DNA from 4 places in the Streptomyces sp. NPDC093085 genome. Region 2 is predicted to be linked to each of the others. Evidence: riboswitches for the same ligand, from Rfam matches in the RefSeq annotation. Region 2 holds a riboswitch; each other region holds the start of a gene.
The links. A riboswitch is a leader RNA that binds a small molecule or an ion and turns the genes downstream of it on or off. The one in region 2 is predicted to bind cyclic di-AMP.

Region 1: it holds a riboswitch for cyclic di-AMP, as region 2 does, so the genes downstream of both, AB0O07_RS21130 (transglycosylase family protein) here and AB0O07_RS32765 (M23 family metallopeptidase) in region 2, are expected to answer to the same signal.
Region 3: it holds a riboswitch for cyclic di-AMP, as region 2 does, so the genes downstream of both, AB0O07_RS04040 (LysM peptidoglycan-binding domain-containing M23 family metallopeptidase) here and AB0O07_RS32765 (M23 family metallopeptidase) in region 2, are expected to answer to the same signal.
Region 4: it holds a riboswitch for cyclic di-AMP, as region 2 does, so the genes downstream of both, AB0O07_RS00990 (transglycosylase SLT domain-containing protein) here and AB0O07_RS32765 (M23 family metallopeptidase) in region 2, are expected to answer to the same signal.

What each region holds. Positions count from the first base shown of each region.
Region 1 is NZ_JBFBFB010000007.1:105,416-112,472, forward strand. It holds gene eno (phosphopyruvate hydratase) at 101-1,396, opposite strand; gene AB0O07_RS21130 (transglycosylase family protein) at 1,596-2,354, opposite strand; cyclic di-AMP (ydaO/yuaA leader) riboswitch at 2,363-2,536, opposite strand; gene AB0O07_RS21135 (transglycosylase family protein) at 3,334-4,167, opposite strand; gene AB0O07_RS21140 (cytochrome P450) at 4,312-5,601, opposite strand; gene AB0O07_RS21145 (MazG family protein) at 5,699-6,802, opposite strand; gene AB0O07_RS21150 (SurA N-terminal domain-containing protein) at 6,924-7,057, opposite strand, start outside.
Region 2 is NZ_JBFBFB010000018.1:15,142-22,198, forward strand. It holds gene lhgO (L-2-hydroxyglutarate oxidase) at 64-1,353, shown strand; gene trmB (tRNA (guanosine(46)-N7)-methyltransferase TrmB) at 1,800-2,543, shown strand; gene AB0O07_RS32760 (PrsW family intramembrane metalloprotease) at 2,728-3,993, shown strand; gene AB0O07_RS32765 (M23 family metallopeptidase) at 4,102-5,115, opposite strand; cyclic di-AMP (ydaO/yuaA leader) riboswitch at 5,160-5,313, opposite strand; gene AB0O07_RS32770 (PP2C family protein-serine/threonine phosphatase) at 5,682-6,773, opposite strand.
Region 3 is NZ_JBFBFB010000001.1:979,139-986,195, forward strand. It holds gene AB0O07_RS04020 (aspartate aminotransferase family protein) at 1-743, shown strand, start outside; gene AB0O07_RS04025 (XRE family transcriptional regulator) at 850-1,476, shown strand; gene AB0O07_RS04030 (DUF6126 family protein) at 1,614-1,727, shown strand; gene AB0O07_RS04035 (tyrosine-protein phosphatase) at 1,745-2,563, opposite strand; cyclic di-AMP (ydaO/yuaA leader) riboswitch at 3,025-3,188, shown strand; gene AB0O07_RS04040 (LysM peptidoglycan-binding domain-containing M23 family metallopeptidase) at 3,193-4,233, shown strand; gene AB0O07_RS04045 (SGNH/GDSL hydrolase family protein) at 4,493-5,287, shown strand; gene AB0O07_RS04050 (STM4011 family radical SAM protein) at 5,309-6,346, opposite strand; gene AB0O07_RS04055 (STM4012 family radical SAM protein) at 6,353-7,057, opposite strand, start outside.
Region 4 is NZ_JBFBFB010000001.1:222,441-229,497, forward strand. It holds gene AB0O07_RS00970 (MBL fold metallo-hydrolase) at 1-336, shown strand, start outside; gene tnpA (IS200/IS605 family transposase) at 924-1,355, opposite strand; gene AB0O07_RS00980 (RNA-guided endonuclease TnpB family protein) at 1,381-2,589, shown strand; gene AB0O07_RS00985 (helix-turn-helix domain-containing protein) at 2,624-3,598, opposite strand; cyclic di-AMP (ydaO/yuaA leader) riboswitch at 4,229-4,391, shown strand; gene AB0O07_RS00990 (transglycosylase SLT domain-containing protein) at 4,395-5,159, shown strand; gene AB0O07_RS00995 (amino acid permease) at 5,324-6,631, opposite strand; gene AB0O07_RS01000 (hypothetical protein) at 6,903-7,057, opposite strand, start outside.

The DNA.
Region 1 (7,057 bases), on a different contig from region 2:
CGGACGCCGCACGCCTCCGGGTTACGCGGAGTTATGCGGAACGCATCCCCTTAGTTGTTCGCGGAGCGCATCCTCTTAATCGTTCGCAGAGCGCATCCTCTTAATTGTTCGCAGAGCGAAACCGCGGGAAGGCGCTGCGGCCCGCGTACACCGCCGCGTCGTCGAGGATCTCCTCGATGCGCAGGAGCTGGTTGTACTTGGCGACGCGGTCCGAGCGGGCCGGGGCGCCGGTCTTGATCTGGCCGCAGTTCACGGCCACCGCGAGGTCGGCGATGGTGACGTCCTCGGTCTCGCCGGAGCGGTGGGACATCATGCACTTGAAGCCGTTGCGCTGGGCCAGCTCGACCGCGTCCAGGGTCTCGGTGAGCGAGCCGATCTGGTTGACCTTGACGAGCAGCGCGTTGGCCGAGCCCTCCTCGATGCCCCGGGCGAGGCGCTCGGGGTTGGTGACGAAGAGGTCGTCGCCGACGATCTGGACCTTGGCGCCCAGCTTGTCGGTGATGATCTTCCAGCCGTCCCAGTCGTCCTCGAAGAGCGGGTCCTCGATGGAGACGAGCGGGTAGGAGGCGACCAGCTCCTCGTAGTACTCGGTCATCTCGGCGGCCGAGCGCGTCTTGCCCTCGAACTCGTAGGAGCCGTCCTTGTAGAACTCGGACGCGGCGACGTCGAGCGCGAGCGCGATGTCACGGCCGGGGACGTACCCCGCCTCGTTGATCGCTTCGAGGATGAGGTCGAGCGCGGCGCGGTTGGACTCCAGGTTCGGCGCGAAGCCGCCCTCGTCGCCCAGTCCGGTGGAGAGGCCCTTCTGCTTCAGGACCTTCTTCAGCGTGTGGTAGACCTCGGCGCCCCAGCGCAGCGCCTCGGAGAAGGACTCCGCGCCGATCGGTGCGATCATGAACTCCTGGATGTCGACATTCGAGTCGGCGTGCGAGCCGCCGTTCAGGATGTTCATCATCGGAACGGGCAGCAGGTGCGCGTTCGGGCCGCCCAGGTAGCGGAAGAGCGGGAGGTCGGAGGCCTCGGAGGCGGCGTGCGCGACGGCGAGCGAGACGCCGAGGATGGCGTTGGCGCCGAGCGAGCCCTTGTTCTCCGTGGCGTCCAGGTCGATCATCGCCTGGTCGATCAGGCGCTGCTCGGTGGCGTCGTACCCGACCAGCTCGGGGCCGATCTGTTCGATGACGGCGAGGACGGCCTTCTCCACTCCCTTGCCCAGGTAGCGGCCGGCGTCCCCGTCACGGAGTTCTACGGCCTCGAACGCACCGGTGGAGGCACCGGAGGGAACGGCAGCACGGCCGGTGCTGCCGTCGTCGAGGCCGACCTCGACCTCGACCGTGGGGTTGCCTCGGGAGTCCAGGATTTCCCGGGCTACGACGACGTCGATGGACGGCACGAGCATCTCCTTCTGGGATGTGACGCGTGGTGCAGGGTCTCTTTGGCCTTGCGCCATGAGCCTAACCGGCTCCGGGCGGTGGACCAGCCCGTGCCCGCCCCGTAAGACGCGGGCCTGTCGTCCGGACAGGCCCGCGATGCGGCGTCTCCCCGGTGGGGCCCGGCCCGGCACGTCCGGGGGTGACGCGCCGGGCCGGCGGGAGGGGTCAGCTCAGGTGGAGCCGCTGACCCGGGTAGATGACATCGGCGTCACGGACGATGTCCTTGTTGAGGTCGAAGATCTTCTTCCAGCCGCCCTTGACCTTCTGGTCGAGGGCGATCTTCGAGAGGCTGTCGCCGGACTTGACCGTGTACTCGCCGTCGCCCTTCTTGATGGTGAAGGGGCGGCTCCGGTCGCGGGAGGCCGGCTGGGCGGCGTCGCGCGTGGAGCGCTGGCTCGGGGTGTAGCTCTGGGAACCCTGGGACTTCTGGGAGTTCTGGTAGTTCTGCGACTTCGTGGACTTCTGGGTGCCGGAGTAGCCGGAGCCCGAGGAGTTGCCGGAGCTTGCGGAGCCGGAACCGGAGCCGGAGCCGGACGAGCCGCCGTTGTACGAGGCGCCCGAGAGGTTGACGCCACAGCTCGGCCAGGCGCCCTTGCCCTGGCCCGCGAGGACCTTCTCGGCGACGGCTATCTGCTGGGACTTGGAGGCCTGGTCGGCGCGGGCGGCGTAGGCGGTGCCGCCGTACGCGGCCCAGGTGGAGCTGGTGAACTGGAGGCCGCCGTAGAAGCCGTTGCCCGTGTTGATCGCCCAGTTGCCGCCGGACTCGCACTGGGCCACCTGGTCCCACTCGGAGGCGGTGGCGGCGGAGGCCGCGGAGGCGCCGAGCAGGGGGGCGGCGACGGCGGCACCGGTGATGCCGGCGAACGTCACGTAGCGAACGGCCTTGGACGGGCGGCGGTGCTTGGACTGACCGGAACGCAGCAGCATGGAACACATCTCCTCACCGACGCCTACGAGGTGAGCTGTCGGGTTCGGGCCAAGGAGTCGCCCGGCCGTGTGCTCGCACACACGGCTTCACCCCGAGCCGGACGCCGGACGTCTCTCGACGACCGGGCCCGGCGAAGAACCAATGGGTCCCCCGCTCCTGCCTTCGGCGCTTGAAGCGACGACTACTCCCCCCGGCCGACGGCAGGATTCGGCGTGACGGTCGAGGAGGCCCGCGGTGCGAGCGGTTCAGACCGTAATCACAGCCCTGGCGGTTGTTCAAAGAAGCACATCCGGCATAAAACGCCCTTACCTCCTCCGACGGACAATACGTTTCCGCAGGTGAGAGGCGGGTTGGCCCAACCGGCGGGGCGAACAGCCCGAGTTGCGGCAAAGAGACCCTTGTCTCACTTGCCCAGAAGGGGACATACAGGAGCCAATTGACCGCGTCCCGGGGCCGGATCGAAGGCTCTGGCCAGGACGGACGCGGCGGCGACGGCGTCAACGGGGCAGCGTTCAAAGGGCGTCGCCGGCCGGGCCGCCGGGGCCGGCCGGGCCGTACGCCGGGTACGCCAGGCAGCCGCGCCCGCGCTCCGTCCCCGGACGGGCGTACCGGTCGGGCGCACAGGGAGGCCGGACGGAGGGCGGCCCGGCGCGCGCCCGGAGGCCGCCGGGTGCCGCCCGGAGGCCGCCGGGTGCCGCCCGGGCGCGGTCGGGTGCCGCCCGGGCGGGGTCGGGTGCCGCCCGGGCGCGGTCGGGGCGCCGGCGGGGTGCCGGCGGGGCTGCCGGCGGGGCTGCCGGCGGGCGGCACCCGGGCCCGCCCGGGCGAGCGCGTTCGGAGACGGCCACGGAGCCGCCGTGACCCCTTCCGCGGATACGGATACGGGCCCGGCCCGCCCCTCCTGGGGGTGCGGACCGGGCCCGTACGGGACCGTGAAGGGGACCTGGGATCAGGGAAGAGGAGAGACGCGGGGGCCGGTCAGACCCAGCCGCCGGAGACCTTCTGACCACCCGTCGCCAGCGAGAGGTGGTTGCCGACCGTGTTGGCGACGCGCTCCACCTCGCGCTCCACGCCCGCAGCGACCGAGCCGGCGTCCCGCCCGCCGCCCGCGTCGCGCGAGGCACGGCTGTCGTCGTCGCGCCCGTACGACCCGTCGCCCGGCGTGGCGCTCTCGTCGGCGGCCTGGCCGCGGTGCTTGCCCGAGCCGTCCTTCCCTTCGGACTCCTCCGCACCGGAAGCGGAACCGGTCGGTCCGGGGGCCGGGGTGGTGGCCGTCCCGGAGGGCTCCGTGCCGTCCGTACCGCTGCCCGTGCCCGTACCGCTGCCCGTGCCTGTCGAGGCGTCACCGGAGGGCGAGGTGGAGGCGGAGGGGTCGGCCGAGGGGGACTGGGAGCCCGAGCCCTTCTTCCCGTCCAGGGCGTCGGAGACCGCGCCGCCGACCGAGCCGAGCAGCCCGGAGACGGTGGCGCAGCTTCCCCACGCCTGCGCGCCCTGGGCGGCGAGCACCTTCTCGGCGACCACTATCTGCTGCGACCGGCTGGCGAGGTCGGGGCGGGCGGCGAACTCCGCGCCCCCGAAGGACTCCCAGGTCTCCTGGGACATCTGGAGCCCGCCGTAGAACCCGTTGCCGAGATCGGCGCTCCAGGCGCCGCCGCTCTCGCACTCGGCCACGCTGTCCCAGGTGGAGTTGTCCGCGGCGTTCGCGGCGCCGGCGCCGAGCAACGGGATCGCGATCGCGGATCCGGCCACCCCGGCGGCGACGAGAAGAGCAGGGGCCTGACGAGGTCGACGGTGTCGGCCGTTCCCGGACATGCGGTTGCCTTCCGTGTGACTGTTCATTCAACTCCGGCATGGTGTTGCCGGGTCGACGTGAACGTAGCGTTACTCGAACGCTTGTCACAAGTCGATGCAGCGGAGATCACGCAAAAGTCACAGCATTGACGATGCGTCAGGAAATTATCGGCCGGACAATGGCGTGAATCGCACCGGAAGTGTGCGCAATCCCCGCATGATGAGCCCGCCCCGCCAGCGCAAATCGGAAACATCTTCCGAAAGCCGCACATCGGGGAGACGGGTCAGCAGGGTGGCGAGCGCGGTGCGCCCCTCCAGGCGGGCGAGCGGCGCGCCGAGGCAGTAGTGGATGCCGTGCCCGTAGCCGAGGTGCTGATTGTCACTCCGGGCGAGGTCGAGGGTGTCGGCGTCCGAAAAGCGCGCCGGGTCGCGGTCGGCCGCCGCCAGCACCACGAGTACGGGGTCACCCGCCGCGATCCGCTGTCCGCCGAGCGTCAGCGGCTCGGTCGCGTAACGCCAGGTGGCCATCTCCACCGGCCCGTCGTAGCGGAGCAGTTCCTCGACGCCCGTCGCCAGCAGCCCGGTCTCGCCGGCCGCGAGGGAGCGCTGGAGCCGCTCCCTCTGCGCCGGATTTCTTATGAGCGTGTGCATGCCATTACCGATGAGATTCACCGTCGTCTCAAATCCGGCGAACAGAATGATAAAGGCCATGGCCGCGGCTTCGTTCTCGGACAAATGCTCGCCGTGATCGCTCGCCCGGATCAGCCCGGAGATCAGGTCGTCGCCCGGATTCTCTCTCTTACGGTGAATAAGGTCGGCCAGATAGCCGCGCATCTTCTTCACCGAACGGGCGACACCGCCCCGCGGGCCGCCGGCATGCCGGATCATCATGCCCGCCCAGTCGCGGAAGTCGTCCTGGTCCTCCGGCGGTACGCCGAGCAGATCGCAAATGGCGTAGATGGGGAGCGGGAAGGCGAACTCGTGGATCAGATCGGCGCTGCCGCGCTCCGCGAACCCGTCGATCAGCCGGTCCGTCAGCTCCTGCACGCGCGGGGCGAACTCCGCGACCCGGCGCGGCGTGAACGCCTGGGAGACCAGCCGCCGCAGCCGGGTGTGGTCGGGCGGGTCGATATTGAGCAGATGCGTCATCAGCTCCGCCTTGCGCTCCCCCGGGATGCCCGTTCTGCCCCGGGTGTGCTCGGGGCCCGCGTGGTGCGTCGGGTTCTTGGAGAGCCGGGCGTCGGCGAGCGCCTGCCGGGCGTCCCCGTACCGGGTCACGAGCCATGCCTCGACCCCGCTCGGCAGCTCGGTGCGGTGGACGGGGGCGTGCTCGCGCAGCCAGGCGTACGCGGGGTAGGGGTCGGTGGCGAACTCCCAGGTGAAGAGGGAGGGAGCGGCGCTGTTCCGGGCGCACTTCGCGGCGCTGTTCTGGGGGTTCTCTGACGCATCGGACACGCCCCCGACCGTAACCGCAGGGGAAGGGGAGGAGGACGGCGGCCGCCCGGGGGTGTCCGGCCCCCTCCCCCGCCCCCTCCCCCTTCCCCGCCCCGGGTCACGAGCGCTCGGCGGCGAGGATCCTGTCCCTATATACCCGCGCGGCGGAGCGCAGCGCGGTCTCCGGGTCGACGCCCGCCCGTTCGGCGCGTACGGCGAGGGCGAGCAGTTCGTACCCGATGGACGCGCCGCCGGTCGGGTCGGCGGCCGGCCCGGCCTCGGGGAGCGGGACGTCCAGCCCTGCGTTACGGACACGGGCGGCGAGCTTGGCGGTGAGGGCGAGCCCCGGCTGACCGAGTGGTACGCCGTCGGTGACCGACGCGCGCCGCTTCTCGACCGCTTTCATCCGCAGCCACTGGGCCTGGACCTCTTCGGGGGTGTCGGCGCGCGCGTCCCCGAAGACATGGGGGTGGCGGTGGATGAGCTTCTCGACGATCGTGCCCGCGACGTCGTCGATGGAGAACGCGCCGCTCTCGCCGGTCTCATCGCCCCCGCCGGTCTCATCGCCCCCGCCGGTCTCGTCGCCCTCGTCGGTCTCTTCGCTCTCGTCGCTCTCGGCCTGAGCGCCGTTCCGGGCGTCCTCGGCGATACGGGCGTGGAAGACGACCTGGAGGAGAACGTCCCCCAGCTCCTCGCGGAGTTCGCCGGCGTCGCCGTCCTCGATCGCCTCGACCAGTTCGTACGCCTCCTCGATGGCGTACTTCGCGAGCCCCTTGTGGTCCTGGCCGGATGCCCAGGGGCACTCGTTCCTGATCCGGTCCATGACCTGGACGAGGTCGAGGAGGCGGGCGCCCGGCAGGTCGTACGAGCCGGGCAGCAGCTCCAGGTCCGGCATCTGGACCCGGCCGGAGCCGGCCAGCCTGGCCAGGTCGTCGGTGAGCCGGGCGTCCGTACCGTCGCCGGCGGCCGACGGGACGACCACGACCGTACGGCCGCCGGCGCACTCCTCCACCAGCTCCCGCGCGCCGGGCGCCGCCTCCTCGACGGTGACGCCCGCCTCGCGGAGATACGGGAGCTGCGGATGGGCCCCGTCGGAGCAGAGCACGCGGTCGGCGGAGCGCAGCGTCTCCCAGGCCGGCCAGGAGAGCAGCCCGGGGGCGACCCGGTGGCTGGCGGTCAGCAGGACGATACGGCCGGGAGGTGCGGGGGCTTCGTCAGTCACCTCTCGAACCTACCTCCGCCCGGGACCCACCCGGAGTGCGGGCCCCGGGCGGAAGCGGTTCCGGCGGAGGGGATCCGGCGGAAGCGGTTCCGGGCGGAAGGGATCCGGTGGCCCGGGCGGCTCAGGCGTCCGTGGGCTGCTGCTCCGGGGCCTGGCGGGTGACCTGGGTGATCCACGGGGTCTTGGTCTCGCCGAGCCGTACCTGCTGGTAGTCCCAGCTCCCGTACCGCGGGTTGACGTCGATGCCCAGCCCCT
Region 2 (7,057 bases):
GCGCGGGTTTGCGGACGGGGCGCGCGGGCCAGTGCACTATCGGGGTGGGAGGTGACGGGCGCGATGGGCGAACACGTCAGGCACGCGGCGCACGCGTCGGAGCACGCGGCGTTCGACTGCGAGGTGCTGGTGATCGGCGGCGGGATCGTCGGCCTGTCGACGGCGTACGCGATCACGCGCGCGGCCCCGGGCACCCGGGTCGTCGTCCTGGAGAAGGAAGCGGGCCCGGCCCGCCACCAGACCGGCCACAACAGCGGCGTCATCCACAGTGGCGTCTACTACCGGCCCGGCTCGCTCAAGGCGCGGTACGCGGTGCGCGGCTCGGCCGAGATGGTCGCGTTCTGCGCGGAGCACGGCATTCCGCACCGGGTCACCGGCAAGCTGATCGTCGCCACCCGCCGCGACGAGCTGCCCCGGCTGCACGCCCTGGTCCAGCGCGGCCGGGAGAACGCGCTGCCGGTACGGGAGCTGGGGCCCGCCCAGATCGCGGAGTACGAGCCGCAGGTGCGCGGCCTCGCGGCGATCCATGTCGGCACGACCGGCGTCTGCGACTTCACGGCGGTCGCCCGGCGGCTCGCCCGCTCGGCGGAGGCGGCGGGCGCGTCCGTACGGTACGGGGCGGAGGTCACCGCGATCGACCGGCGCCCGTGGGGCGTGGCGGTGGGCACCGCGTCCGGGGCGGTGGTCAGGGCGCGGGCCCTGGTCAACTGCGCGGGGCTCCAGTGCGACCGGCTGGCCCGGCTCGCGGGCGACGAACCGGGGATGCGGATCGTGCCGTTCCGGGGCGAGTACTACGAGCTGGCCCGGCCCGAGCTGGTGCGCGGGCTGGTCTATCCGGTGCCGGATCCGGCGTTCCCGTTCCTCGGGGTGCATCTGACCCGGGCGGTCGACGGCACCGTCCATGTGGGGCCGAACGCGGTCCCGGCGCTGGCCCGCGAGGGGTACGCGTGGTCGGCCGTACGCCCGGCGGAGGTGGCCGGGACGCTGAGCTGGCCGGGGGCGTGGCGCACGGCGCGCAGGCACTGGCGGTACGGCGTGGGCGAGGTGCGCCGCTCACTCTCGAAGCGGGCCTTCACCGCGGCCGTCCGGCGGCTGCTCCCGGCGGTCACCGAGGCGGACCTGCGGCCGGCCCCGGCGGGCGTACGGGCCCAGGCGGTCCTGCGGGACGGCACGCTCGTGGACGACTTCCTGATCCGCCGCTCGCACCGCACGGTCCACGTCCTGAACGCCCCGTCCCCGGCGGCGACCGCATCCCTGCCGATCGGCCGGGAGGTGGCCCGGCAGGCGCTGGCGGTGCTGGCGGGGGACGGGGTGGGGGCACCGGTGCTGGAGGGCGGCGCGCGGCGCCGGTAGTACGGGCAGCGCATCCTGCTTTCTCCTGTGCCTCCAGCGCGTCCAGGCCCTGTGGCGAGGGGCGGGCGCCCGGCGTCCGGGAAGGCGCCGGGAAGGCGTCCGGGGACGCCGGGGAAGGGTCCGGGGGACGCCGGGGAAGGGTCCGGGGGACGCCAGAGAAGGCGTCCGGACGGCGCTGGTGAAGGCATCCGGACAGCGCGTGCGAAGGCGTCCCGGAGAAGGCGTGCGCGGGGCCTCCGTAGAATTGGCGGTGCCGTACGACCGCCGTCACCCGCCCGGATTGCCGAGAAGACCCCGAGATGACCGAGAACCCCACGCCGAGCCGTTCCGTGAGCAGTGCGGGGACCACCGCAGAGAGCCGCCCCGGGGAGACCCCAGCGGACCGCCCGGGGAGCATCGCCGGGGACAGCCCCGCGCAGCCGCCGGCGCACCGGCCCGCGAGCCGGATGTTCGCGGACGGGGTGGGCCCGGCCGCCGATCCCGCCGGGTCGCACTTCGAGCGGCGGATCCGGAGCTTCCAGCCGCGCCGGAGCCGGGTGACCACCGGGCAGGCCGACGCGCTGCGGCGGCTCTGGCCGGTCTGGGGCATGGACATCGACGGGCGGCGGGTCATCGACCCGGCGACGCTCTTCGGCGGGCTGCCGGTCGTCCTGGAGATCGGCTTCGGGATGGGCGAGGCGACGGCCCGGATGGCCGCCGCCGACCCGGCCACCGGCATCCTCGCGGTCGATGTGCACACCCCCGGCCAGGGCAATCTCCTCCGGCTCGCCGAGGAGAACGGGCTGACCAACCTCCGGGTGGCCAACGGCGACGCGATCATCCTGCTCCGCGAGATGCTGCCCGAAGCGTCGCTGGACGGGCTCCGTGTCTTCTTCCCCGATCCGTGGCCCAAGAAGCGCCACCACAAGCGCCGGCTGATCCAGCCGGAGTTCCTGACGCTGGCCGCGACCCGGCTGAAGCCCGGGGCCGTGCTCCACTGCGCGACCGACTGGGAGCCGTACGCCGAGCAGATGCTCGCCGAGCTGACCGCGCACCCGGCGTACGAGAACACGGTGCCCGGGGACGGCCCCGGCGGCGGTTACGCGCCCCGGCCCGCCTTCCGGCCGCTGACCCGGTTCGAGGGCCAGGGGCTCGACAAGGGGCACGCCGTGCACGACCTCCTCTTCCGGAGGGCGCCGGAACCGGTGTGACCTGGTGGTGCCCCTCGCGCCATGGTCAGGTGTCAGTGCCCCTCGCTAGGGTCATCAGGTGTCAGAACCGCCCCAGCAACGCCTCGACCGGCCCGCGTGGCAGCCCGCGCACGAGCCCGCGCCCCCGCGTGCCCACGCCCACCCGGCCATCCCGGTCTACGAGCAGCAGGAGCGCCACGGCGACCTGTGGAGCGCGGTGCCCGAGCCGGCGCGCAGGCGGTACCGCCCGGCGCGGGCGCTCTGGCGGAGCCGGACGGCCCGGATCGCGGCGGTCGTCCTCGTGCTGGCGCTCTGCGCCCTGGTGATCCTCGCGCTCGTACGGGAGCAGACCGGCCCGCAGGGCTTCCTGGTGGGGCTCGGGCTCGCCGTTCTGCCCGTACCCCTGCTGACGGCGTCGTTCCGCTGGCTGGACCGGGTCGAGCCGGGCCCGTGGACGAATCTGCTCTTCGCCTTCGCCTGGGGCGCCTTCGCGGCGGCGCTGGTGGCGATCATCGCCAACTCCTTCGCGACGGAGTGGATAGCCACCGCCACCGCCGACCCGGTCGGCGCGGAGTCGCTGGGCGCCACGGTGATAGCGCCGGTCGTGGAGGAGAGCGCGAAGGCCACCGCGATACTGCTGGTCTTCCTCTTCCGCAGGAGGAGCTTCACGGGGCTGGTCGACGGGGTGGTGATCGCGGGGTTCAGCGCCACCGGCTTCGCCTTCACGGAGAACATCCTCTATCTGGGCAGCGCCTACGGGGAGGACCAGAGCCGGGGGTACGCGGGGCTGAACTCGGTGACGGCCGCGACCTTCTTCGTACGGGTGGTGATGTCGCCGTTCGCGCACCCGCTCTTCACCGCGGCGACCGGGATCGGCTTCGGCCTGGCGGCGATGGCCGCGCGGCGCCAGAAGTTCCGGCGCGTGGTGCTGCCGCCGCTGGGCCTGCTGTTCGCGATGGGCATGCACGCGCTGTGGAACGGCTCGGCTTCGCTCTTCGGCCCGTTCGGCTTCTACGCGGTGTACGCGGTCTTCATGGTGCCGGTCTTCGGGCTGGTGACCTGGCTGGTGATCTGGAGCCGCCAGCGCGAGCTGCGCACCCTCGCCGCCGAGCTGCCCGCGTACGCGGCGGCGGGGTGGCTGGCCCCCGCCGTGCCCGTGGCGCTCTCCTCGATGCGGCTGCGCTCGATGGCGCGCGGCTTCGCCAACCGTACGCACGGCCCGGCGGCGGCGCGGGCGGTCGCGGAGTACGAGGGGTTCGCGACCTCGCTGGCGTTCCTGCGCCACCGGGCCGGGCGGGACCCGGTGGGGCCGGACTTCGTCGAGCGCGAGCAGGAGCTGCTGCACCATCTGTGGGAGCGGAAGGAGATAGCCGGGCCCGCGCTGACCCACGCGGCGCGGGCCGCCGGGCGCGTATGGGCGCCGCCGCCGTACATCGACTACGACGGCTACAACCCGTACCGCCAGTACTGATACACCCCGTACCGCCGGTACCGGCCGCACTGAGCCCCCGCCGGGAAGGGGCGGGGGCTCGGAGTCAGAGTGCGCGCGCGTACCCGTAGGGGTACGGCTCTGGCGTGCTCAGGGGTTGATGCCCTTGCCCTGGAGCCAGGCCATCGGGTCGATGCCCGTGCCGCCCGCCGTGTGGACCTCCAGGTGGAGGTGGGGGCCGGTGACATTGCCGGTCGCGCCGACGCGGCCGATGACATCGCCGGTGGAGACCTTCTGGCCGACGCTGACGGCGAGGGACGACTGGTGCGCGTACCAGACCTCCGTACCGTCCTCCAGCTCCAGGACCGTGCGGTAGCCGTACGAGCCCGACCAGCCGGCCGAGGTGACGGTGCCGCTGTGGACCGCCTTGATCGGCGTGCCGGTGGGCGCGGCGAAGTCCAGGCCGGTGTGGTAGCCGGAGGACCAGAGGGAGCCGGACTGACCGAAGGTGGAGGTGATGGTGTACGAGGAGGTCGGCAGCGAGTAGCTGGCCGCCAGCTTGGCGAGCCGCTCCTGCTCCGCCTTGATCTTCGCCTCGGCCTCGGCCTTCTTCTTCGCCGCCTCGATCTTCTTCTCGGCGTCGCTCAGGCGGGCCTTGGCCTGGCTCGCGGCCTTCTCGGCCGCGGCGTCCTCGGCCGCCGCCTTCTGCGTGGCGTCGGCGCTGGCCTGCTGCCGCTCGGCCTGCTGGATGATGCGGGCGCGGAGCGCCTCGCCGGCGTCGGTGGCGCCCTGCTCGGCCTCCGTGACGGTCAGCCCGGCGGAGGTCAGCGGCGCGTTGGCGAGCGGGTCGGTGGTCCCGGCCTCTTCGCCGCCGAGCGAGCCGATCCCGGGGAGGGACTTGGCGTCGGGGAGGCTGTCCGCGATGGCGTCGGGGAGGGATATGGAGACCGCGGGCTTGTCCTGGGCGGTGGCGATGCCGCCCGCGCCGACCGCGGCCATGACGCCGACGCCGAGGACGGTGGAGCTGCGGGCCAGCCCGTTGCGCTGCTTGGCCACCCGGTGCCTGCCGCGTACCGGCTGGATGGACTCCTCGGTGGGGTTCCACTCGCCCCAGGTGCCGGGCGCCTGGCTCGCACCGCCGCTGCCGAAGGCGGGGGTTTCGATGGTGGCCGTGGGGGCAGGCTGGTTGGACGCCACTGAGGCGTGCTCCTTTCCTTCCTTCTCGCCTACCGGGTTAGCTGACGGGTTCGGAGCAGGAAGGTCTCCTACGGATGTCCCCTGCCGCGCGGGCGGCAAGTAACTCCCGATTCACCCCAATTGGTGGTTCCCCGGTTCCCTCGCGGGATTCGGCGCATGCGCACGGTGCCGTCTCGGCGACGGCTGGGACAACCGCGCTGCGTTATCGAACGTTAATAGAGACCAGGGCCTTATTCCAAGCTGTTCCCGATGATCGTTAACGACTTCGCAACGGACGTACCCGGACACAAGAGCGCGCACTCGGGCGAGTTGAACGGGATTCGGGGCGGGTGACGTGACCACGCGCACGCGGCGCCCCGACTCCGCGCTATACGGAGGAACACCTTCCCGTCACCATGGGTGACAGCCGCCGTCACACTTCCCTCACGGGAACCCGTACGGGGCCCCGCACGGAGACTCTTACGTACCCCCTTACGGCCCCCCTTACGGACACCCCTACGGACACCCCTACGGGACGATCGGCACGGACACCCTTACGGGACGATCGGCATCGTCCTGCGCCGCTCCGGCTCCCCCCGCGCCGGCCGGCTCACCGCCAGCAGCGCCATGTCGTCCTGGCTGCCGCCGCCCGTGTGGAGCCGTACGTCGTCGATGAGCGCCTGGAGGAGTTCGTCGGGCCCCTGGAAGATCCGCCCGTCGAGCCGCTCGCGCGGCACGTAGAAGGCGCCACGGGCGTCCCGGGCCTCGCTGAGGCCGTCCGTGTAGAAGAGCAGCGTCGCCCCGTCGGGGTACGGCGCCTGCTCGGCCCGGTCCGGCCACGCGCCCAGTTCGCTCATGCCGAGCGGCAGCGCCGGATCCCTCGGCACCAGCGTCCGTACGGCGCCGTCGTGCCCCATCAGCAGCGGCTCGGGGTGGCCCCGGTTGACCAGCCGTACGACGCCCTCGCCGTGCGGGATCTCCGCCAGTACGGCCGTGGTGAACCCCTCGAAGACGTCGAGCCCGTCCCGCCGGGTGCCCTCCCGCAGCAGCGAGCGCTCCAGCCGCTCCGCGACCCCCTCCAAGGTGCCCTCCTGCTCGGCCGCCTCCCGGAACGACCCGATGATCACGGCGACCGCCTCGACCGCCTCAAGACCCTTGCCCCGTACGTCGCCGACCACCAGCCGCACCCCGTAGGGGGTGTCCTGGACGGCGAAGAGGTCACCGCCGATGAACGCCCCCTCCTGGGCCGCCTCGTACCGCGCGGCGATCCGGAGCCCGCCGATCCGTTCGGCGGGCCGGGGGAGCACGGCGCGCTGGGCGGTCTCCGCGATGATCCTGGCGGAGGCGAGCCGTTCGCCGCTCCGTCTGACGACCCCGTTGATGTAGAGCGCGAGGGCGGAGACGACGAGCACGGTGAGGAGTTCGCTGGTCGCCGTCACCGTGTAGAGCGAGTCCGTCTTGATCCGGAGCCCCGTCTCGGCGCCGAGCGAGAACACCGCCACCAGCAGGGTGCCCACCATCGGGTAGAACGGGGCCGCGATCAGCGGGGCGGCGGCGAAGAACGGCGCCGCGGTGACCCGGGCCGGGGTGACCACGTCCAGGACCACCCCGCCGATGATGACCAGGGCGGGGAGCACCCGGACGATCCTGCGGCCGGCGCGGGCCCGCCCGTACGCGAGGAGCCCGTGCGGCCCGTGGGGCCCGTAGGGGGCGCCCTCCGGGAGCCCGTTGTGCGCCCCTTCCGGGGCCAGGGCGAGTTCCTCGACCAGATGGCGCTGGTGGCGCCGGTTCCGCCGGCGCCGGTGGACGGTGTCGCGGACGTACCCGGCGGCCGCCCGGAACCCCGCGGACGCCCGGCCGCCGGCGCCGCCGCCACCGGGGCGCTCCGCGTTCTTCCTGACCTTCCCCACCAGTCGTCTCCTGCCCGGTC
Region 3 (7,057 bases), on a different contig from region 2:
CGCCCGGCTTCCTGAAGGCCGCGCAGGAGCTGCTCCACCGGCACAAGGCGCTGCTCATCGTCGACGAGGTGCAGACCGGACTCGGCAGGACCGGCGACTTCTACGCGTACCAGCACGAGGCGGGCGTGGAGCCGGATCTCGTCTGTGTGGCCAAGGCGCTCTCCGGGGGGTATGTGCCGGTCGGCGCGACCCTCGGCAAGGAGTGGATCTTCCGGCGCGTCTACTCCTCCATGGACCGGGTCCTGGTGCACTCCGCGAGCTTCGGCTCCAACGCCCAGGCCATGGCGGCCGGTCTCGCCGTGCTCGCGGTGATGGAGGACGAGGGGACGGTCGCCAACGCCCGGGCCACCGGGGAGCTGCTGAGATCACGGCTGGCCGCCCTCGTGGACCGTTACGAGCTGCTGCACGACGTGCGCGGCCGGGGGCTGATGGTCGGGATCGAGTTCGGCCGGCCGCACTCGATCGCCCTGCGCGGCCGGTGGGCGATGCTCCAGGCGGCCCGTAAGGGGCTCTTCGCGCAGATGGTCGTCGTACCGTTGCTCCAGAAGCACCGGATCCTCACCCAGGTCTCCGGCGACCACCTCGAAGTGATCAAACTGATTCCGCCATTGATCATCGGCGAACGCGAGGTGGACCGGTTCGTCACCGCCTTCACCGCCGTGATGGACGACGCCCACAGCGGCGGCGGACTGATGTGGGACTTCGGCAGGACCCTGGTCAAGCAGGCCGTCGCCAACCGGTAGCGTCCGCCGGAGGCGCCTCCGGGGGAGTTGGCCGATCCCCGACGGTCCACTGTGCCTCCAGGGCAAGAAATTTGCCCTGGAGGAAAGCGTCTGGCGCAATAGTCCTATGAGCCCACCCGCTGCCGGAGAGTCGGCCGACGAACTGCCCGACCAGGTGCCGGACATCGCGCCCCGCCTGCGCGCACTGCGCCGTGGCCGGCGGCTCACCCTGGAGGCCGCCGCGCGGCGCGCCGGGCTCTCGCCCGCCCATCTCTCCCGGCTGGAGACGGGCCACCGGCACCCCTCGCTCCCCATGCTGCTGGGGCTCGCCCGGATCTACGGGACGACCGTCTCCGAGCTCCTCGGCGAGGTCCCGCCGGAGCGGCAGCCCATCATCCGGGGCAGCCGGGCGGAGCCCGTGGAGGCCGACGGCTGGACGTACCAGCAGGCCGGCGGCGCCGGGCGGGCCATGCAGCCGCTCCGTCTCGAAGTGCCGTACGGAGCGGCCCAGGGCGAGCTGGTCCGGGTCCACCCGGGCGAGGAGTGGCTGTACGTACTCGACGGGCGGCTCCGGCTGAGCCTGGGCGACACCACGTATCTGCTCGGCCCCGGGGACAGCGCGCACTTCGACTCCCTCACCCCGCACCGGATGGGCGCGGCGGGACCCGAGGGGGCCGGGCTGCTCTTCGTCCACACCCTGCTCCAGAGCCCGTCCGCCGATCTCTGTGTCGGCGACTCGGCCCACCCCTTCTGACCCGGCCCCGACCCCGATCCGACCCCGACGACCATGGAGAGAGATCCGCCATGCCCCCGACACCGCACCCGGAACCACGGACCGAGCCGCCGGCGGAACCGCCGGTGGGAGCGCCTGCGGACGGTCCCGGGCCGGTCATGGACGAGGAGCGGAAGTTCCCGCGCGGGCTGGTGATCCGGCTCTTCGTCTATCTGATCGCCGGCCATGTCTTCGCGGCCTTCCTCTACCTCCTCTTCACCGTCGGCGAGTAGCGCCCGGGGCGGGGGCGTCAGGCCGTGCCGGTGTCGACCAGACGAGCGCGCAGCCGCTCGCGGGTGGCGGGCGCCAGCCCCAGGCCCTCGGAGAGATACCGGTCGGCCGAGCCCCAGTTCCGCTCGATGGTCTCGAAGGCCGCCGCCAGATAGCCGGCCCGGGCGTCGAAGAGCGGGCCGAGCAGTTCGGCCGCCTCCGCCGGCACCTCGTCGGCCACCCCGTCGCCCCGGTGGAAGGTGTAACGGCGGTGCGGGTCGTTCGACTTGAGGTAGTCCGCCTCGATCGCGTCCCGCTCGGCCCCGACCGCGAGCAGCACCACGGCGACGGAGATCCCCGCCCGGTCCTTGCCCGCAGCGCAGTGCAGCAGCGCGGGCACGCTGTCCTCGGCGAGCGCGTGCAGCAGCCGGCCGTGTTCGGCCGTGCGCCCGGTCACGATCGTGCGGTACGAGGCGGTCATCCGGGCCGCCGCGGCGCCGTCCGAGAGAAGCGAGCGGAGGGTCGCGAGATCGCCGTTCCGGACCATGTGCCAGAACTCGGCGCCCTCGGCCGGATCGGAGAGCGGAATGTTCACGTTGCGTACGCCCGCGAGTTCCACATCCTCGCCGTCGAGCTTGATATCGGCGGAATTCCGGAAGTCGAAAACGGTGTGCAGTCCGAGACCGGAGAGAAAGGCGGAGTCGTCGGCGGTCGCCCGGGCGAGATGCCCGCTGCGGTAGAGCGCCCCGTACCGTATCCGCCCCCCGTCCACCGTCGGCAGCCCGCCGACATCGCGGAAGTTGCGCACTCCGGACAGCTCGGGCTCGGTGGCCGGGACCTGCGGCGACTGCTGCGTCACGCCTGCTCCTCCGGGTCTTCTGCCGTCGGCGCTGCTCGCCGGCGGCGTCGGTCCCGACCCTACGACATGGGGACGCGCCGTCCCATGGGGCCGAGGGACGACCGAGGGGGCCGGGGTGCTGACCCGTCGGGAGGGAATAAAACGCCTAAATCATCACCTGTCCGTCTTGGGTGATTGCGCACAACCTGCCCCGTTCCCGGGGGAGATGGGGGGCGTGTGGTGAGCAGGATCATATCCGTGACGTTCCGTGGCGGTGGGGCGAAAGGGAAAGGCGAACTCGAAAGGGAATTGAAGCGCCGCCTCCACACAGGGTGACGGGCGATCTTCGGGTGACGACGGACCGGCGGGGAGCGCGCCTTGTCCAGGGAACAGGGATGGCTTGTTCCGGCCGTCGCACTCGCCTACGTTCACCAGCAATCCGGGCGGAACGCCGAATCCTGCCGCCGCCCCGGGGACCACCATCCATCCGAACACTTCACGCGTGGCAGGAGCGGGGGACCCAGGTAGTACGCCGTTCCGGTGCCCCGGCACCGGGGACGGCTCGGGGTGAAGTCGCGCACCACGCGCGGCCGGGCAACTCCAGCCCGAACCCGACAGCTCACCTCGCAGGCGCCGGAGAGGAACGCGACATGTCCGCGAAGGGCAAGCACCGCCGCCCCAAGTCCCATCCGTTCTCCCGCCGGTTCTTCGCCGCGTCCACCGGCGGCGCCGCCATCGCCCTGCCGCTCATCGGCGCCACCGGCGCCCACGCGGCGCAGCCGGCCGCACCCGCCGCCGTACCGGAGACCGCGCCCGCCGCGCACACCGCCCCGGCCGCGTTCCGGGCGGCGCCCGCCGGGACGGAGGCGGCCTCCGCGACCCAGGTGTCCCGGACGGCCACCACCACCGTACGGACCTACTCCGTGGTCGCCGGGGACTACCTCGCCAAGATCGCCGACGAGCAGCATGTCCAGGGCGGCTGGCAGCGGCTGTACGAGGACAACCGGCAGGCCGTGGGGGCCGATCCGGGGCTGATCCACCCCGGCCTGAAGCTCACCATCGGCGCGAAGGCGACCGCCCGCTCGCAGTCGTCCGCCGGGCTCGCACGCTCCGCCACCCCCGAGAAGCCCGCCGCGCCGGCGCGCCCGGCGGAGAGCGCGAAGCAGTCGGAGCCCACCAGGTCTTCGAACTCCGGAGGCTCCGCGAAGACTTCCGCGTCGTCCGGACCGGCCACCTCGTCGAACACGTCGGGCTCGGCGGACTCCTCGTCGCAGCGCTCCACCGCCGCCTTCACCCTGCCGGTGGACGGCGTCGGGATCGGCACCCCGTACCGCGCCTCGGGCTCCAACTGGTCCAGCGGCTACCACACCGGCGTGGACTTCGTGGCCTCCTCCGGCACCACCGTCAAGGCGGTCGGCGCGGGCACCGTCGTGACCGCCGGGTGGGGCGGCGCGTACGGCAACCAGGTCGTCATCCGGCACGACAACGGCATGTACTCGCAGTACGCGCACCTCTCCCAGCTCTCCGTCTCGGCCGGCCAGACCGTCTCCACCGGTCAGCAGATAGGGCTCTCCGGCGCCACCGGCAATGTGACCGGACCGCACCTGCACTTCGAGATCCGCACCGGCCCCGATTACGGCTCGGACGTGGACCCGCTGGCCTTCCTCCGGCAGCAGGGCGTCTCCGTCTGACCGGCACTTTTCAGGACGCCGCCCGGCACCTCGGCAGGTGCCGGGCGGCGTCGTTCCCGTCCGCCGGCCTTCCCGCATCTCCCGTCGCTCCCGGTATTCCCGGTTCCGGGGAGAACGGGCAATGTTCTTTCTCACCCCGCGTCAACCCCCGCCTACGGTCGCGTAGGTCACATCACCAGGGGGAAAATTCCCGGTTGTGGCAGATGAATCGAGAGCGAGCGGCAGCAGAGCGGGCAGAGCGAGGACGGGGCACGACACCGTGTTCGCGTCGTACGCGGCGATAGGCGACAGCTTCACGGAGGGCGTGGGGGATCCGGGGCCCGACGGGCGCTTCGTCGGCTGGGCGGACCGGCTCGCGGTCCTCCTCGCCGACCGGCTCCCGGCGCCCGGCGCGGACGCGGACCCGGTGCACGGGGACTTCCGCTACGCCAACCTCGCCGTACGGGGCAGACTCCTCGACCAGATCGTCGAGGAGCAGATCCCCCGGGCCCGGGAACTCGCCCCGGACCTGGTGACCTTCTGCGCGGGCGGCAACGACATCCTCCGCCCCGGCACCGACCCCGACGATGTCGCCGAGCGCTTCGAGCGGGCCGTCGCCGAACTCACCGGCGCCGTCGGCACGGTCATGCTCGCCACCGGGTTCGACACCCGGGGCGTGCCGGTACTGCGCCATCTGCGGGGCAAGATCGCCACGTTCAACGAGCACACCCGGGCCATCGCCGACCGGTACGGCTGCCCCGTGCTCGACCTCTGGTCCCTCAGGACCGTCCAGGACCGGAGGGCCTGGGACGACGACCGGCTCCACCTCTCGCCCGAGGGGCACACCCGGGTCGCGCTCCGCGCCGGGCAGGTGCTGGGCGTCGACGTACCGGCCGACCCGGACCAGCCGTGGCCGCCGCTGCCGCCGCGCGGCACCCTCGAAGTGCGGCGCGACGACATCCACTGGGCGCGCGAGTACCTGGTGCCCTGGATCGGGCGGAGGCTGCGCGGCGAGTCCTCTGGCGACCATGTGGAGGCAAAACGTCCGGACCTTCTCCCGCTCGACCACGGCTGACGGGGCGGGGCCGGGCGGCGCTCAGCGGGGCGTGATCCGGAGACGAGTGCCCGCCGGGGCGCCGGGCGGGGCGCCCGGACCCGGGCCCGTGCCTGTCGGAGAGCCGGCCGGGAACCCGGCCGGGACGCGTTCCAGGACGCCGCCCGCGAAGACGTCGTACAGCGGCAGCGACTCCAGGTGGACGTAGCCGATATGGCAGTCGCAGACCGCGAGCGGGCAGGGCCGGGGCGCGAGCGCGCGGCGGTACGAGCCGTCGTAGAGGTTTCCCAGTTCGGCCGGGACGAAGTGGCAGCGCCGCACCGTACCCTCGCCGTCCACCGAGATCACCGACTCGCCGGTCCGGCAGGGCAGCCCGGCCGAGCGGTGCGGATGGCGGCTGTACGGGAAGAGCGGGTCCAGCTCCGTCCAGCGGGCGGCCTCCTCGTCCGTGTACGTGTGCCCCTCGGCCGCGTTGATCCAGAGATAGACGTGCGGGGGCAGTTCGGCGCGGAGCCGGCGCGCCTGCTCCAGATGCGCGTCGAGGCCGACGACGCCCACACTGAACCGGACCGAGCGCTCCGTGAGTTCGCGCGCCTTCGCCAGGAAGCGGTCGTACGGCGTCTGCCCCGGGTGGTATGTGCACCACAGGGCGAGCTTGGCGGGGTCGGCGCCGTCCAGCCATCCGGTGCGGAAGCTCAGATTGGTCTGGATGGCCACCCGGCGGACATGTGGGAGCCGGGACAGGTCGGTGAGCGCCTTCCGGTACCAGGAGCGGACCAGGCCCTCGCCCCAGGGGGTGAAGAGCACGGAGAGCCGGTCCTCGCTCGCTGCGGCCCAGCCGGTGAACCGCTCCAGGGCGGCCCGGTCGGCGCGGAGCCGCTCGGGGCTGTCGCGCCGCTTGGCGAAGGGGCAGTACGGACAGTCGTAGTCGCAGGAGGCGAGCGGCCCGCGATAGAGGATCGTCAGCTCCCTGGGGCCGGAGCCGGGGCCGGGGCTGGTGCTGGGGGTGCGGCTGGTGCTGGAGGTCCGGTCGCCGGCGATGTCTTCGCGCGGACCCGGCTCGGGTCGGGGGGCCGTCATGGCGGGCTACTTCGACTCGTACGCGGCCATCGCGGCCCGTACGGCAGGTGAGAAGAGCGCGGGGCCCAGCGCGTCCGAGTGGGCGAGCCCCTCGGGGGAGAGGCGCACCATCTCCGGGCCCGTGTCCGGGGCCAGCCAGCCGAGCGCCGCGAAGCGCGCCAGCTCCGCCCCGAAGTGCTCGCCGGGGTCCGCGCCGAACCGCGCGCGGTACTCCGCCACCACCATGCCCCCGGCCTGGAGCAGCGACTGGAGCAGATGGCGGCGGCGCGCCTCGTCCCCGTCGATCCGCCGGCCCACCTCCGCCCGCGAGAAGTCCTCCGTGGCCGTGTAGGCGTCGATGATCGCCCGTATCTCCCGCATGTCCACGGCGTAGTCGAAGGAGTAGTGCAGCCGCGAGGTGTACGAGCGGGCCCCGCACCCCAGGCCGATCATCCCGTCGGTCTGGCAGGCGTGGTCGTCGGCCCCCTGCGGCGGCGCGTCCCGGCGCCGGAACATCCGCATCGACACCTGCTCGTACCCCTCGGCGAGCAGATGGTCACGGCCCTGCCGGTAGAGGTCCAGCCGCTGCCGGTCCCAGGCGGCGTCGCCGGCCGCGCCGAGCCGGCCCAGACCGGTGAGCGGCCGTACGTACAGCGGGTACAGATAGAGCTCCTCGGGCCGCCAGGCGAGCGCGGCGTCCAGCGAGTGGCGCCAGCTCGCCGGGGTCTGGCC
Region 4 (7,057 bases), on a different contig from region 2:
AGGCCGCTCACCGGGACCGGCGAGGGCATCGTGCTGGTGCCGCTGCCCGGCCACACCCGGGGGCATGCCGCCGTCGCGGTCGACGCGGGCGACCACTGGGTGCTCCACTGCGGCGACGCCTTCTACCACCCGGGCACCCTGGACGGCGCCTCCCGCGTCCCGCGCGCGCTCCGGATCCAGGAGCGGGCCGTCGCCCATGACATCGCGGCCCTGAGAGCCAATCAGGCCCGTATCGCCGAGGTGCGGGAGGAGGACCGGGCGGCGCTGACGGTGGTCTGCGCCCATGACCCCGGCCTCTTCGAGGCGGCCCGCGAGCGGGGCGCCGCCGTGCCGTGACCAAGGGACCGAGCAGCGGCCGGGCAGGGCCCGGGGACGACATCCGTCCCCGGGCCCTTCGGCGTTCCCGGTCCGTTCGGCCGGTGTCCGCGTGGCTGTCGCCCGGGGGTAAGGCACTGGCGCCCGCTGCTAAGTACGTGGTGCTTCGACCCGATTAGTTTCCTTTTCCAGAGCGGCAATACACCGCCGGAGCACCGAGAGAGTCCGAGAGACACCGAGAGACACCGAGAAAGCACCGAGAGAGGACCGATGCCATGACCGAGCCCGAGGAGACCCCGCCGGCATGCCGGAGCGAAGTGACGGGAACGCGTGTGCCTGTGATCGCTGGTGGGGGTGGTGGCTGTGGGATCGGGGCATGTGTGTGCGGTGGTCGTGCGTATGGCTTTGCGGAGGGTTCGGGATGCCATGGCGTCCCAGCCGGGGGACCGGGGGGCGGTGTGTATTGGGGGGATGGTGCGGGTGAGGACGGTTGCGGAGGTCGGGCATGCCCGCTACCGGGACTATTCGCAGTGCACCGGGCTTCAGCCCGGTGGTGAAGCGAATCTGAGAGTTGCTCTGACCTTAGCTGTGTGCATGATCCGCACTGTTCACCTCGGCCCAGGTAGGAGCGGCCGGTTCTGCTGCTCGATGTACTGCTTCACGATGCTGAGCGGTGCGCCGCCGACGGAACCGGCGAAGTACGAGCCGGACCAGAGTCGTTGTGCCCGCCAGTAGTGGCGGACGAGGTCGGGGAACTCCTGGCGCAGCCGCCGGGAAGAGACGCCCTTGAGGCTGTTGACCAGTTTGGACACGGCGACCTTCGGCGGGAAGTTCACGAGCAGGTGGACGTGGTTGTTCTCGCCGTTGAACTCGACCAGCTCGGCCTCGAAGTCCTCGCACACGGCCCGCATGATCTCCTCGCACCGCGTCAGGTGTCGATCGGCGAAGACTTTGTGCCGGTACTTCGTCACGAAAACCAAGTGGACATGCATGCGGAAGTCACAGTGGCGACCAGTACGAATGTTCTCATCAATATCCATAAACCAATTGTGTATCGTGATCCGCGTGCAGCTTCGGTACAGCTTCCGCTTGTACCCGAGCGCCGGTCAGCGCAGTGCGTTGGCGAGGGCGTTCGGGTGTGTGCGGGTGGTCTACAACGACGGGCTCCGCGCTCGGGAGACCGCCCGCAGCGAAGGCATGCCGTTCCCGAAGGCCGGGGACCTGTCGAAGCAGCTCATCACCGAGGCGAAGAACACCCCGGAACGGGCCTGGCTCGGCGAGGTCTCGGCGGTCGTCCTCCAGCAGTCCCTCCGCGACCTGGACGCCGCGTACCGGAACTTCTTCGACGGGCTCAGGGGCAAGCGCCCCCGCATGGGCGCACCCCGGTACAAGTCGAAACGGGACACCCGGCAGTCGGTCCGGTTCACCGCGAACGCCCGCTGGTCGATCACGACCGGCGGGAAGCTGCGCCTGCCGAAGATCGGCGACGTCAAGGTGAAGTGGTCGCGGACGCTGCCCTCCGTGCCGTCGACGGTGACGGTAGTCAAGGACAGCGCGGGCAGGTACTTCGCGAGCTTCGTCGTGGGGGCCGGCCCGGAGGAAGTCCTTCCCGAGGTCACACCCGAGCTGGGCATCGATCTCGGGCTCGGGCACTTCGCGGTCCTCTCCGACGGGACGAAGGTCGACAGCCCGCGCTTCCTGCGCCGCGCCGAGAAGCGCCTGAAGAAGGCACAGCGCGCCCTCTCCCGCAAGGAGAAGGGCTCCAGCAACCGGAACAAGGCCCGGATCAAGGTCGCCCGCGCACACGCGAAGGTGGCCGACGCACGCCGCGAGTTCCACCACCAGCTCTCCACGAAGCTGATCCGCGAGAACCAAGCGGTCGCCGTGGAGGACCTGGCGGTGAAGGGCCTCGCCCGCACGCGCCTGGCCAAGTCCGTCCACGACGCCGGATGGTCGGCGTTCGTGAACATGCTGGAGTACAAGGCCGCACGGTACGGGCGCACCTTCGTGAAGATCGGCCGCTTCGAGCCGACCTCCCAGGTGTGCTCGCAGTGCGGCGTGAAGGACGGCCCGAAGCCGCTGCACGTCCGTGTGTGGACGTGTGGGGCGTGCGGGTCGGTCCTGGACCGGGACATCAACGCGGCGGTCAACGTCGCGAAGGCGGCCGGACTGGCCGTGTCAGCCTGTGGAGCGCGGGTAAGACCGGAACTCGTCCCGGCACCGCGCGGCGAAGCAGGAACCCACCCGACACCGCAGCCTTCAACGGCGCGGTAGGCGGGAATCGCCGTCCTTCAGGGCAGCGAGGATGTCAATCCCCTACGGGCAGCGCCCGGTGGCGGTACTCGCTCGGCGGCATGCCGTGGCCGGTGCGGAACGCCCGGGTGAAGTCGGCCGCGTGGGTGAAGCCCCAGGTGGTGGCGATGGCGTGGATGGGCCGGGCCCGCAGCGAGGGATCGGCGAGATCCCGGCGGGCCCGGTCGAGGCGCTGCCTCCTGATCCAGCCGGAGACCGTGGTGTCCTGACCGTGGAAGAGCCGGTGCAGGGTGCGGGTGGAGATGTGGTGGGCCGCGGCGATCCGGGCGGGGGTGAGGTCCGGGTCCCCCAGGTGCCGGTGGATGTACGCGCGGACCTTGAGGAGCAGCACGTCCGGGGCGGCCTCGGGCGGCGTCTCCGCCCCGAGGTGGTGGCCGAGGAGCGCGCTCACCAGATCGATGGTGACCCCGCCGATCCGCGCGGCGTCCGCCGGGCCGTAGCGGGTCGGGTCGGTGGTGAGCCCGACGAGGAAGCGGCTCAGCAGCCCGCCGATCCCGCTCCGGCCGGGTAACGCCACGGCGAGCAGCGAGTCCCCCTGGCCGGCGGGAAGCCGCAGCATGGCCCGGGGGAAGAGCGCCTGGACCATCGTGGTGGTGCCGTCCCCGTCCGGGCCCATCCGGCCGTGGAGGGGATGGGAGGTGGAGGTGAGCACCAGGCTGCCGGCGGGCAGGTCCGCCTCGCGCCCGGACTGGACGGCGCCCGCCTGTCCGCTCCGGGTGTAACTGAGGTTGTACTGCTCCGGATCGGAGTGCCGGACCATCTTCGGCGTACGGTCGCTGACGAGCGACGTGCACCCCGCCACGGTCACCGTCACCGGGCCGAGACCCACCGCCTGAAGGTTCCCCCGGAAGTCTTCGGCGTGCTCGGAGCTGATTCTCGTGGGTGCGTGGCTCGCGCAGGCCATCTCACGCCAGCGCTCGAATCTCTCCGGTGCCGGATGGTCCTCCGCGCGGAAAAGTGTCTCGATCATCTGTCCCCCCGACAGTGATACCGACGCGGCGCCGGCTCTCGTCCCGGCCGCTCGCACGTGGTGTTGACAGCACCGTGGCAGAGGGGCGATGACGCGTCATCATGGCTCACCCTGAGGCGCCGTTCTCTGGCGTGAAAAGTGCGGTACGCGGGTGCCGGACGGCTGTTCCGTATTCCCGGAACGCGAATTCCGCGATCACGGACGGGGCGTCAGGAAAGGTGGCCGGCGGGTGTATTCATCCGCTCCGGCTGGCGCATTCCTTTCCGTGGTGCGCAGTTGAGGGCGTGCCGGGAATTCCCGGGCAGATCACGGAGTGGCGAAGTGCCCCTTAAGGGCGTTTTGGTGGTATTTGCCGGTAAAGGTGCGTAGAGGCTTTTGGGGGTAACTTGCGCTCTCTGTAGCGCTTTGAGGGTCCGATAAGTCCGATGTATTCGTGACGTGTGTCACGTGGGCGATGGTGGGCGGGTCCGGCCGGTGGGGGTGCTTTCTCTCGTGGGGGAGGAAAGTTGAGTTCCCGGAGCCGTTCCGATGGGGGGAATAAGCCGAGAAGGCGGAACTTGTGCGGTCCTGGCATCTCGCTTACGTTCTCGTCCATCCGGATGGACCGCCCAATCCTGCCGCTGTCCGGATATCGACCCGACACCTAATCCGTCAGCAGGCAGGAGCGGGGGACCCAGGTAGTACGCCGGTCCGGAATTCCGGAGCGGCTAGGGGTGAAGTCGCGCGACCGCGTGGCCGGGCATCTCCAGCCCGAACCCGACAGCTCACCTCGCAGGCGACGGAGAGGGAATTCGTCGTGCCCAGAAACGCCAAGCACCGCCGTTCCAGAACCGGCTCGATCGTCCGACGCGTGGTCGCGCTGGGCACCGGGGGCGCCGCGCTCGCCGCGCTTCCGCTGGTGTCCGCCGGTGCCGCCCAGGCGGCGCCCGTCACGGCGGAGACCTCCGCCGCGCGGGCCACCGTTCCCGCCGCCGTCACCGCCTCCCCGGAGTCCACGGAGTCCACCCCCGCGACCTATGTCGTGGTGTACGGCGACTCGCTCTCCAAGATCGCCAAGGCGCACTCGCTCAGCGGCGGCTGGCAGAAGCTGTACGAGGACAACCGGGCCGCCATCGGCTCCAACCCGTCCCTCGTCCAGCCCGGCCTGAAGCTCACCCTCGGCAAGGCCACCTCCGGCGCCGGGAAGAGCGCCGCGTCCGCCAAGACGGCTGTCGCCACCGAGGTCGTCGCCAAGACCTACAGCAACAACCTGGACGGCTGGATCCGCGAGTCGCTGGACGTCATGGCCCAGCACGGGATCCCCGGCAGCTACGAGGGCATCCACCGCAACATCATGCGGGAGTCCTCCGGCAACCCGTACGCGATCAACAACTGGGACATCAACGCCCAGAACGGCGTCCCGTCCAAGGGGCTGCTCCAGGTCATCGCCCCGACGTTCCAGGCGTACCACGTGCCCGGCACGGCGTACGACGCCTACGACCCGGTCGCCAACATCACCGCCGCGTGCAACTACGCCGCCGCGCGGTACGGCTCGATCGACAACGTGAACGGCCCCTACTAGGCCGGACGCGTTCCGGCCCCGAGACCGCAGGCCGGACATATCGCTCTGTAACGTCACATATGCCTCGGCCCCGCCACCCGTCATGGGCGGCGGGGCCGAGGCATGTGCCGTGCGTGCCGTGCGTGCTGTGCGTGCCGTGCCTGCGGTACGTACGGCGCGACGGGTCACCCGCGCCGCGCGCGTACCTCCCGTATCCCCGCCACCATCAGCACCAGCGCCGTCGCGCCCAGCGACCACAGGAGCTGGGGGCGGGCCACGTCGTCCGTCAGCATCAGGACGACCACCACCGCGATCACACCCAGCGTGAGCCAGGTCAGCCCCGGGAAGAGCCACATCCGCAGGGTCAGCCGCTCCGGGGCCTCCCGCTCGAACCGGGGGCGGAGCCGGAGCTGGGACGCCGCGATCATCGCCCAGACGAAGAGCAGCACCGCGCCGACCGCGTTGAGCAGGTAGAGGAAGATCGAATCGGGCCACTCCAGGTTGAGCAGGACCGAGACGAACCCGAACGCCACCGACGCCAGCACCGCGCGCCGGGGCACGCCCGCGCCGCTCACCCGGGTCAGCCCCCTCGGCGCCTCCCCGCGCTCCGCCAGCGAGAAGATCATCCGCGAGGAGCCGTAGAGGTTGGCGTTGAGCGCCGAGAGCAGCGCCACGAACACCACGATGTTCATCACCTGCCCCGCCGACGGGATCCCGATCGCGTCCAGCACGGTGACATAGGGGCTGAGCCCGGCCCGCTGCGCCGTCCACGGCAGCACGGTCACGATCACCGCCATCGACCCCACGTAGAAGAAGAGGATCCGGACGACCGCGCTCCGTACCGCGCGGGCCACCGAGCGCACCGGGTCGTCGGACTCGGCCGCCGCGATCGTGACGACCTCCAGACCGCCGAAGGCGAAGACCACGGCGAGCACCCCGGAGATGACGCCCTGCCAGCCGTTCGGCAGGAAGCCGCCGTGGCCGGTGAGGTTGGCCGGACCGGCGGAGTGGGTGTCGGGGAGGACACCGAGGATCGCGAGCACCCCGAGGACCAGGAACGCGACGATCGCGAAGACCTTCAGTGCCGCGAAGGAGAACTCGAACTCGCCGAAGTTCTTCACGGCGGCGAGGTTCGCCCCGGTGAACACCAGCATGAAGATCAGCACCCACCCCCACTGCGGTACCGAGGGCAGCCAGCCGTGGGCGATCGTGGCCGCGCCGGTGGCCTCCACGGCGAGCACGACGACCAGCAGGAACCAGTACAGCCACCCCACGCTGAACCCGGCCCAGCGGCCGAGCGCCCGCTCGGCGTGGACGGAGAACGAGCCCGAGGCGGGCATCGCCGTCGACATCTCGCCGAGCATCCGCATCACGCACATCGCGAGCCCGCCCGCGATCAGATACGAGACGACGATCCCGGGCCCGGCCACCGCGATCCCGGCGCCCGAGCCGACGAAGAGCCCGGCGCCGATCACCCCGCCGAGCCCGAGCATGGTGAGGTGGCGCTGCTTGAGCCCGCCGGCCAGCGGCTCGCCGGACGCGCCGGGCCCGTCGGCCGGGGCCGAGGGGGCGGCCGGGGGAGTGGTGGGGGGTGGTGCTGGAGTGCTCATGGGGGGTTCAGGGCTGCTTTCGGAGGGGACGAGCCGGTACGTACCGGCTCGTCGCAGTCTCTCCGGAGGGCCCCCTCCCAGGCAAAATGAATATCGTCGGAAGCGGGCGGGGCGGGGCGCGGCTCCCCGCTCGGGGCGGCCCGGCCCGGCCGCCTCAGGCGGTGCCCGGAGCCTCAGGAGCCTCCGGGGCCTCAGCGCGGTAGGTCGGGGAGCCCGGGATGGAGCCGCCCGTCCTGGTGACCGCCGGGTCCAGCTCCGTGATCGTGAGCTGGAAGCCGAGCGGACGGCGGGCGGCCAGCGGGGCCAGGG